2 regions of the Nocardiopsis baichengensis YIM 90130 genome follow, and region 2 is predicted to be linked to the other one. Evidence: predicted binding sites of a transcription regulator. Region 2 holds the regulator's gene; the other holds the start of a gene.

Region 1 (4,713 bases), on a different contig from region 2:
ACGCGGCGGTGTCGGTGCACGCCGACGGCGGGTCGGAGTCCGGGCGCGGATTCCACGTGATCGCGCCCGGCGAGGTGGAGGGCTTCACCGAGGGGATCGTCGCCCCGTCCCGGCGGCTGGCCGAGGAGCTGCGCGACGCCTTCGCCGAGGACGCCGGCCTGCCGGCCTCCGACTACCTGGGCGAGGACGGCCTGGACGAGCGCACCGACCTGGGCGGCCTGAACCTGTCGACGGTGCCCAAGGTGTTCCTGGAGGCGGGCAACATGCGCAACGCCGAGGACGCCGAGCTGCTGGAGGACCCGCAGTGGCGGGAGGAGGCCGCGGTAGTGGCGGCCGGGGCGGTCGCCGCCTTCCTCACCTCCGGGGACGCCGGCCGGGGCTGACCGGGACCGGCCCGGCCCTCCCCCGCCGAACCGCCCTACGGCATGATCGCCCCATGTCCGATCTTCCCGCCCGCCTCTCCGAGCACTTCGGCCCCCGGCGCCCCGTCTTCGACACCGTCCTCCGCGGCTTCCACCGGGGCCAGGTCAGCGCGCTGGTCGACCGCGTCCTGGCCGACGACCCCGCCCTGACCGCCGAGGAGCTTCGCGCCACGGAGTTCGACGTGGTCCTGCGCGGCTACGACCGCACCCAGGTGGCCGCCTATCTGGAACAGGCCGTCGACCTCCGGGAAGGCGGCACCGCCGCCCACGGACCCCCCGCGTCCCCCGACGGCGCGGCGGAGCCGCCCGAGTTCGACGTCGTGATGCGCGGCTTCGACCGCGGCCAGGTGGCCGTGCTCGTCGGCCGCTACCTGGCCGGCGACGCCTCCCTGACCGCCGAGGAGCTTCGCGCCACGGAGTTCGACGTGGTCCTGCGCGGCTTCGACCGCACCCAGGTGACCGCGTACCTGGAACAGGCCGCGAACCGCCTGCAGGGCCGCTGAGCAGCCGCTCCGCGCCCATGTCCCCGGGGGCGGAGCAGGCGTACCGACCGATGGGTCGGCACAATGGGTACATGCCTCTGACACCCGCCGAGATCAGGAACAAGCGGTTCACCCTGGTGCGCCTGCGCCCCGGATACAACGAGGACGACGTCGACGCGCTCCTGGACCGGGTGGAGGAAGCCTTCGCCGCGATCGCGCGCGGCCGCGCCGAGGAGCCGGTGATCACCGCCGCCGAGGTGGAGGACTCGGTCTTCCGCGGCACCCGGCTGACGGCCGGCTACAAGGAGGACGAGGTCGACGACTTCCTCGACCAGGTCGCCGCGGAGCTGCGCGGCCACGGGCTGGCCCGCCCCGGCGACCGGCCCCGGCCCGGGGCGTCCGCCCCGGTGGACCGGGGCGCGCCCGCGCCTCCCCCGGAGCCGCCCCGCGCCCACGCCGAACCGGCGGCGCCCGCCTCCGGGGGCGCGAACGGGGCCGGGCCGTCGCCCGGGGCGCCGCAGGGGGCGATGTCCCCCGAGCACGTGCGGAACAAGAGGTTCGCCACCACGCGCCTGACCACCGGCTACAACGAGGACGAGGTCGACGCGTTCCTGGACAGCGCCGAGGTCACCCTCTCGGCCCTGATCAACGGGCGTCCCGACCGGGCGCTGCTGACCGCCGCCGACGTGGAGCGGGTGCGCTTCTCCACAACCCGGGCGCGACCGGGCTACGACCCGGCGCAGGTCGACGCGTTCCTCGACGAACTCGCCGCCGAGCTCCGCGGGTACGAGCCCGACCACGCGTGACCCCCGGGCGGGCCGCTCCCCGCGACACGCCCGGCAGGCGATCGTTCCCGATCCGCTCATGCCCTGCCGAGCAGCGGCTGTGCCCCCTCGGCCGCCCCGGCGGTGCGCGGCGGGCCGCATACGGTGCGGCGTCCGTCCTAGGGTGGGCACCGGCGCGGAGCGCTGGGAATGCGAACACCTGTTCGATACGCTTCCCGGGTGAGTCTCTTCAACGAACGGATCGACGTCCGAACGACCGCTGCCGGCCGCCCCTCCCTCTTCGCCTGGAGGGGGCGCCTCTACCGGGTCCAGCGGGTCATCGGCCACTGGGAGGGCGCGGTCGACCTGGTGCGCGTGGCCGCCGAGTCCGACCGGGGCGAGCCCAGCATCGCCGACATCTCGGTCGACCGCACCACAGAGGACTGGACGATGCGCCGCCACTGGAGCTGACCCGGGCCGTTCCCCGGGAACGGCTCTACGATTGTCGGCGATGCGCATACTCGTGGTCGAAGACGACGACCGGGTCGCGCGCGGGCTGGTGACGGCGCTGCGCAACGCCCGGTACGAGGTCGAGCGGGCGGCGACGGCCCAGCGGGCGGTGGAGGCCGGCCCCGCCGACGTCGTCCTGCTCGACCTGGGGCTGCCCGACGCCGACGGCATCGACGTGCTGCGGCGGCTGCGCGAGCGCCCCGGGACCGCGATCATCGCCGTCACCGCCCGCGCCGAGGAGCGCGAGCGGGTGCGCGGGCTGCGCGCCGGGGCCGACGACTACGTGGTCAAGCCCTTCGGCATCGCCGAGCTGCTGGCCCGGGTGGAGGCGGTGCTGCGCCGGACCCGGGCCGAGCGGGCCGCCGCGGCGCCCGACTCCCCGCTGGCGGTGGGGCCGCTCGACGTCGACCCGGGGCTGCGCCGCGCCGCCCTGGACGGCGCGCCGCTCACCCTCACCCGCAAGGAGTTCGACGTGCTCGCGCTGCTGGCGGCGCGGGCGCCCGCGGTGGTCGGCCGGGACGCCATCCTCGACCAGGTGTGGGGGACCTCCTGGGAGTCGTCCTCGCGCACCCTGGACACCCACATCGCCTCGCTGCGGGGCAAGCTCGCCGGGGCGGTGCTGATCCGCACCGTGCGCGGGGTCGGCTACCGGCTGGCCCCCGCCGGCGAGGACGGCTGAGCGGGCCGCGCCGTGCTGCGCCGCCTGCTGGCCCTCCTGGTCCCGATCGCCTTCCTGCTCACCGCCTCGCTGGCGGTCCCGCTGGGCGCCGTCACCGCCCAGCGCCAGACCCAGGAGATGTACGTGGACCGGCTCAACGACGCCGGCCGGTTCGCCTCCCTGGGGGCGACCGCCCTGCGCACCGGCCGCACCGCGGGGCTGCGCGGGGAGCTGGAGCGGTACGGGGAGCTCTACGGCGCCCGGGTCGCGGTGGTCGACCCCTCCGGTGCCTCCGTGCTGGCCTCCTCCCCGGAGGCGGCCCGGACCGCGCAGGGGCGGCCGGAGGCCCAGCGCGCGCTGGGCGGGTTCCGCCCCGCGCCGCCGACGGCGGTGTGGCCCTGGTCCGACGAGGACCTGGTGATCGCCGAGCCGATCGGCCGGGACAGCGGCGTGGAGGGGGCGGTGGTGCTCTCCGCGCCCACCGGGGAGCTGCGCGCGCGGATCCTGCGCTCGTGGGCGATGATGGCGGCGCTGTCCATGGCGCCGCTCGTGGGGCTGTCGGCGGTGGCCTGGCCGCTGTCGCGGTGGGTGCTGCGTCCGGTGCGCCGGCTGGACGAGGCGACCGCGGCGATCGCCGAAGGCGACCTGTCGGCCCGGGCCGACCAGGCGGGCGGGCCGCCGGAGCTGCGCCGGCTGGCCTCGTCCTTCAACGCCATGGTGGACACGGTGGAGCGGGCCCTGCACCGGCAGCGGGCGTTCGTCTCGGACGCCTCCCACCAGCTGCGCAATCCGCTGGCGAGCCTGCGGCTGGCGGTGGAGAACCTGGAGCCGCTGCTGCAGGGCGAGCAGGCGCGCCAGGCGCAGGCCGACGCGGTCGAGGAGGCCAAGGCGATGCACCGGCTGCTCAACTCGCTGACGGCCGCCACCCGGATGGAGAGCTTCCGCGCCTCGGAGCCGGTGGAGCTGGACGAGGTGCTGGCCACCCGGCTGGCGCGGTGGCGGGCCCTGGCCGAGGTGCAGGACATGGAGCTGGAGACGCGCGTGCCCGAGGGGCTGCGCGCGCTGGCGCCCCCGGGCGGGCTGGGCAGCGTCCTGGACGAGCTGATGAGCAACGCGATCCGGCTGTCGGGGGGCGGCAGGATCCGGCTGAGCGCGTCGGCCGCGGACGGGGCGGTGGTGCTGCACGTCGCCGACGACGGGAGCGGGCTGGACGCGGACGAGCGCGCCAAGGCCCTGCAGCGCTTCTGGCGGGGGCCGCGCCACCAGAACGTGGAGGGCACCGGACTCGGTCTGGCGATCTGCGCCGACCTGGTCGAGTCGTCCGGCGGGAGCCTGCGCCTGCTGCCGGGCCTTCCCCGACCCGACGGCGGCTTCGGCCTGGACGTGGAGGTCCGCCTCCCCGAGGCGCCGGCCTCCCCGCAGCAGGAGGAACGGCGGCGGTAGGTCCGCCTGCGGGCCGGCGGGGCCTGCTACAGCTTCTGTTCGCGGAACCATCTCCGGGCGCCCGGGTGGAGGGGGACCTCGCCGGTGGCGATGCCGGTGCGGATGTTGATCTGGGCCGCCTCCGGGCGGCGGGCGGCCAGTTCGGCCGAGCGGGTGAAGACCGTGGCGGTGACCGCGGCCGCGACGTCGTCGGGCAGGTCGGTGCGGGCCAGCAGGATGTTGGGCACGGTCAGCGTCGGGGTGGCCGCCACGCCCTCGTACCCGCTGGCCGGCAGCGTCGCCGGCAGGTACACCCCGGGCTCGTCGCCCGCCAGCAGGTCGGCGGCCCCGCCCAGGTCCACCGCGCGCAGCCGCATCCGGCCCGCCAGCCCGGTGATCGCCGGGGTGGGGATGCCGGTGAGGGAGAACATCGCCTCGATCTCCCCGTCCTCCAT
Region 2 (4,713 bases):
GAGACCCGGACCGAGTTGTTGGCGTTCTGGTACTGGACGCTGAACATGTCGGCGCCGCCCAGGTCGACGTCGAAGCCGGCGTCGCGCAGCGCGCGGATCTTGTGCTCCTCGCGCGACTTGGTCTCGATGAACTCCTCGATGTCGGGGTGGTCGACGTCGAGGACGACCATCTTGGCCGCGCGGCGGGTGGCGCCGCCCGACTTGATGGTGCCGGCCGAGGCGTCGGCGCCGCGCATGAACGACACCGGGCCCGAGGCGGTGCCCCCGGAGGACAGCAGCTCCTTGCTGGAGCGGATGCGGGACAGGTTCACCCCGGCCCCGGAACCGCCCTTGAAGATGATCCCCTCCTCCTTGTACCAGTCGAGGATCGACTCCATGGTGTCGTCCACCGACAGGATGAAGCAGGCCGAGACCTGCTGCTTGGAGGCGGTGCCCACGTTGAACCAGACCGGCGAGTTGAAGCTGAACAGCTGGTGCACCAGCGCGTACTTCAGCTCGTGGTCGAAGACCTCGGCGTCCTCCTCGCTCGCGAAGTAGCCGTGCTCCAGCCCGGTGCGGGTGTACATGCCCACCACCCGGTCCACGAGCTGCTTGAGGCTCCACTCGCGCTCGGGCGTGCCGACCGCGCCGCGGAAGTACTTGCTCGTGACGATCTGGGTCGCGTTCATCGACCAGGCGGCGGGGAACTCGACGCCCTTCTGCTCGAAGTTCACCGAGCCGTCCCGCCAGTTGGTCATGACCACATCGCGGCGCTCCCACTCGACCTCGTCGTAAGGGTGGACGCCCGGCGTGGTGAAGACGCGCCGCATCTTCAGGCCCTTGCGCCGGCCTCCGCCACCCTTGCGCGTCGTCGCGCCGGTGGTCTCGGTCATTCTGCTCCCCCTGCTCTCGCCCTCGTGTCGCATCGCCCGGCCGCCCGCCGTGCGCGGCGGGCCGCCGGGCCCTTCTCGTGCCGTGCCCGCCCGACCGGGCCCTCGGCCGCCGTCCGGCCCTACCGCTCGGCGGAGGCGACGGCGCGCGCCGTGTCCCCGCCGTCCTCGGCGTTCCGGGTGTCCTGGGTGTCCTGCGAACGCGCGGCGCCCCCGGCGCCCCCGGCGCCTTCGATGCCCCCGACGCGCTCCGAGCGCAGCCGCGCGATCTCGTTCTCGAAGTCGGCCAGGGACTCGAAGCCCCGGTAGACCGACGCGAACTGCATGTAGGCGACCTCGTCGAGCTCCTGGAGCGGGCCGAGGATCGCCAGTCCGATCTCGTGCGCGGGGATCTCGGCGACCCCGCGGCAGCGGATCTCCTCCTCCACCCGCTGCCCCAGCACCGCCAGGGCGTCCTCGGTGACCGGGCGGCCCTGGCAGGCGCGCCGCACGCCCGCCACGATCTTGCTGCGGGAGAAGGGCTCGGTCACCCCCGAGCGCTTCTGCACCATCAGCAGCACGGTCTCCTGGGTGGTGAACCGCCGCTCGCACTCCGGGCACGTCCGGCGGCGGCGGATCGCCGAGCCGTCGTCGGTGGACCGGCTGTCGATCACCCGGCTGTCCGGATGGCGGCAGAACGGACAGTGCATGCCGACACGCCTCCCAGTCGTCTCTCCCGCAGGAATCCCCGTCGCCGCTCCCGATCGCGGAGCGCCCCGCCGTGCGCGGGCCGCCTCCACGGGAGTCGCGCGCTCACCGAAGGGGCCCACCGCGCGTTCGGCGCGGGTCGCCCCGAAGAGCCGTCACCTACTAAAGCACAACTTCTAGGCTGATTCTTCCATGGCGAGCACTAGATCTTGTGGTCAACTTACGAGCGCCTCGCGCCCGCGCGCAAGCCCTCCCGCGGCGGGTCGCGACGGATCCGCAGGTCAGGGACGGCGAACCGGCGCACCGCCCCGGGCGTGTCGGTCCCGGGCGCCGGCAGGCCCGTGGGAAACGACACCCGGGGACCCTCCGGGTCCCCGGGTGTCGGCGGTCGTCACGCGGCAGGCGCCCCTGGTCAGCGGGCGGGCAGGCGCAGCTCCTGGCCGGGGCGCAGCTCGGGCCCGCGCAGTCCGTTGAGCTCGACGATCTCGTGCACGGTGCGGCGCACGTCCTCGCCGGGACGCGCCTGCTCGGCGATGTCCCACAGGGTATCGCCGTCGCGCACGACCACCGTCGGCTCGGCGCCGCCCCCGAAGACCGCCCCGGCGGCCGAGGCGGAGGCGGGAGCCCCTACGGCGGCGGAGGTGAGCACGGCCAGCGACAGCGCGCCACCGGCGCCGGCCGAGGCGAGTGAGAGGACGGCCACGCGGCCGCGCCGGCTCAGCCCGGCCCAGTGGCCGCGCAGCGCGGCGGCGGCGCGGGCGCCGACGGGGCGGGCGCGCGGGTCCGGGCCGGGCAGGGACCCGGCGGCCGCCTCCCCGGGCGCGGGCCCGTCGGGCTCCAGGGGGAGCTCGGGCAGCGCGGAAAGCGCGGAGGACCGGACGGGGCGGGCCCTCCACTCGGGCACCTCCACCGCCCAGTCGTAGAGGACGGGCCCGTCGTCGGGCCTCCTCGGACGCGGGATCGCGGTTCTGGGGTCAGGCGAGGGTTCGGACATGGTCGCCCCCTTCGAACACCAGCCGTTTAGAACTGATGTTCGACTAATACCGCAACGGCCGGATTTTTTCATCACCATCTCGAACGTTTGTTTGATATCGCCGTGAGCAGGCACTACCGTTGGACGTGTCTCACTTCGGCATCGGCGCGGCGCACCGGGGACGCGGTCGCGGCCGTCGGCGCCGACGTGCCACGGTCGGGACGCGAGCCCCCCGACGCCCAACACGCCACCACCGACCGCCGAGGAGGCCGGCCGTGCCGGAGGAGAAGCACCGAACCCAGGAACCCCGATCGGGCAGGGACGGCGCGGAGGCGCTCGGACCGGTGCCGGTCCCGGCGGAGGCGACGGGCGCGCAGGCGGACGCACCGGCGCTGACGGCTCGCCAGCAGAGCGTCCTCAACTGCATCCACCGCTACGTACGGCAGCGCGGATACCCGCCGTCGATCCGGGAGATCGGCGACGCCGTGGGTCTGTCGAGCCCCTCCAGTGTCGCGCACCAACTCAAGGTGTTGCAACGCAAGGGCTACCTCCACCGCGACCAGAACCGCCCCCGCGCGGTCGAGATCCGCATCCCCGGCCAGCCGCCCGTGCGCTCCTGGGACGAACTGGAGGGCGAGCCCCGCGCCGATGAGACCCGTTCGGCCCACGTCCCGCTGGTCGGCCGGATCGCGGCGGGCGGCCCGATCCTGGCCGAGGAGTCGGTGGAGGACGTGTTCTCCCTGCCCCGGCAGCTGGTCGGCGAGGGGCGGCTGTTCGTGCTGACCGTGGTCGGGGACTCGATGGTGGACGCCGCCATCACCGACGGCGACATGGTCGTGGTCCGCCAGCAGCCGGTGGCCGAGAACGGGGACGTGGTGGCGGCCCTGCTCGACGACGAGGCCACGGTGAAGGTGTTCCGGCGCGAGGGCGGCCACGTCCTGCTGATGCCGCGCAACGACGCCTACGAGCCGATCGACGGCGACCAGGCCACCATCCTGGGCAAGGTCGTGGCCGTGATGCGGCGCATGTAGCCGCTGTGGCCGCACCGACGGCGCCGCACCGCGCCGCATAACGACTTCGCCTCTCTTCGGAACGGCCCCGTGACCACCCCCGGTCGTCACGGGGCCGTCGCCGTATCGGTATCCGACAGAGACGTCCCCGAGCGCCGGCGCAGCGCCCCGGTCCGCGCGCCTCGCCCCCTGCGGCCCGCCCGCGCCCACACCTGACGGACGCCCCTGCTGCCCGTGTCCCCCGCACCTGACGAAACCGCCCCCCGTACGACAGCGCCGCGGCGCGGCCCCGCGAGCCCCGCGGACGGCCCCCGGCGCGAGCGGCCCTGCCGACCGCTACGCGCCCGCGGGGCCAATACGGTGGGGTCCATGCCGAGCCGATCCTCCGTCGCCCCGACCCGCTCCCCCCTGCGCGCCGCCGCCGTCGCGGCCGCCGCCGCGCTGCTCGCCTCCGGGTGCGGACCGGGCGGCGGGGCCGAGGGGGCCGCCCCGCCCGGGGCCGATCCCGTGGAGCAGGAGGTCTCCTTCACCAGCGGCCCGGACACCCTGCACGGCACCCTCGCCCTGCCCCCGGACGCCGACGGGCCCGTGCCCGGCGTCCTCATCGTCTCCGGCAGCGGCCCCACCGACCGGGACGGCAACGCACCGGCCCGCCCGGACGCCGACACCAACCGGAACTTCGCCCGGGTGCTGGCCGAGGCCGGGGCGGCCTCCCTGCGCTACGACAAGCTCGGCAGCGGCGAGACCGGCACGGGCTCCCGGGACGAGGACGCGGTCGTGGGCTTCGACGACTTCGAGGCGCAGGTGGCGGCCGCCTACGCCGAACTCGCCGCCCGGCCGGAGGTGGACCCGTCCCGGCTCCTGGTGCTGGGGCACAGCGAGGGCGCACTGTTCGCGCTGCGCTCCCCCGGGGCCCTGGACGGCCCGGAGCCCGCCGGCCTGGTCCTCGCGGCCCCGCCGGGCACCCGCTACCTGGACCTGATCGACCGGCAGCTGACGGGACAGCTGCGCCGCGCAGAGGCCCAGGGCGGCATGGAGCAGAGCGACGCCGAGGAGCTGCTCTCCGACGCCCGGGTGTCCACCGCCCGGCTGCGGGCCGGGGAGGACCCGCCCGAGGACCTGGACCCTGCGCTGGCGGGACTGTTCGGCGAGCAGAACGCCGAGTTCCTCCGGG

The links. The regulator LexA, encoded in region 2, represses DNA repair genes until DNA is damaged. The targets are predictions, from matches to a motif close to TCGAACANNTGTTCGA.
Region 1: a site for LexA is predicted at 1,881-1,896, ahead of C892_RS0104530 (DUF6504 family protein). Genes of this name have one in related genera too.

The regions. Positions count from the first base shown of each region.
Region 1 is NZ_ANAS01000005.1:199,377-204,089, forward strand. It holds gene C892_RS0104515 (N-acetylmuramoyl-L-alanine amidase) at 1-383, shown strand, start outside; gene C892_RS0104520 (DivIVA domain-containing protein) at 437-925, shown strand; gene C892_RS0104525 (DivIVA domain-containing protein) at 997-1,710, shown strand; gene C892_RS0104530 (DUF6504 family protein) at 1,909-2,139, shown strand; gene C892_RS0104535 (response regulator transcription factor) at 2,180-2,857, shown strand; gene C892_RS0104540 (sensor histidine kinase) at 2,870-4,279, shown strand; gene C892_RS0104545 (TAXI family TRAP transporter solute-binding subunit) at 4,306-4,713, opposite strand, start outside.
Region 2 is NZ_ANAS01000023.1:70,387-75,099, reverse strand. It holds gene C892_RS0119400 (vitamin B12-dependent ribonucleotide reductase) at 1-872, opposite strand, end outside; gene nrdR (transcriptional regulator NrdR) at 992-1,558, opposite strand; gene C892_RS0119390 (LysM peptidoglycan-binding domain-containing protein) at 1,969-2,550, opposite strand; gene lexA (transcriptional repressor LexA) at 2,874-3,560, shown strand; gene C892_RS0119380 (alpha/beta hydrolase family protein) at 3,909-4,713, shown strand, end outside.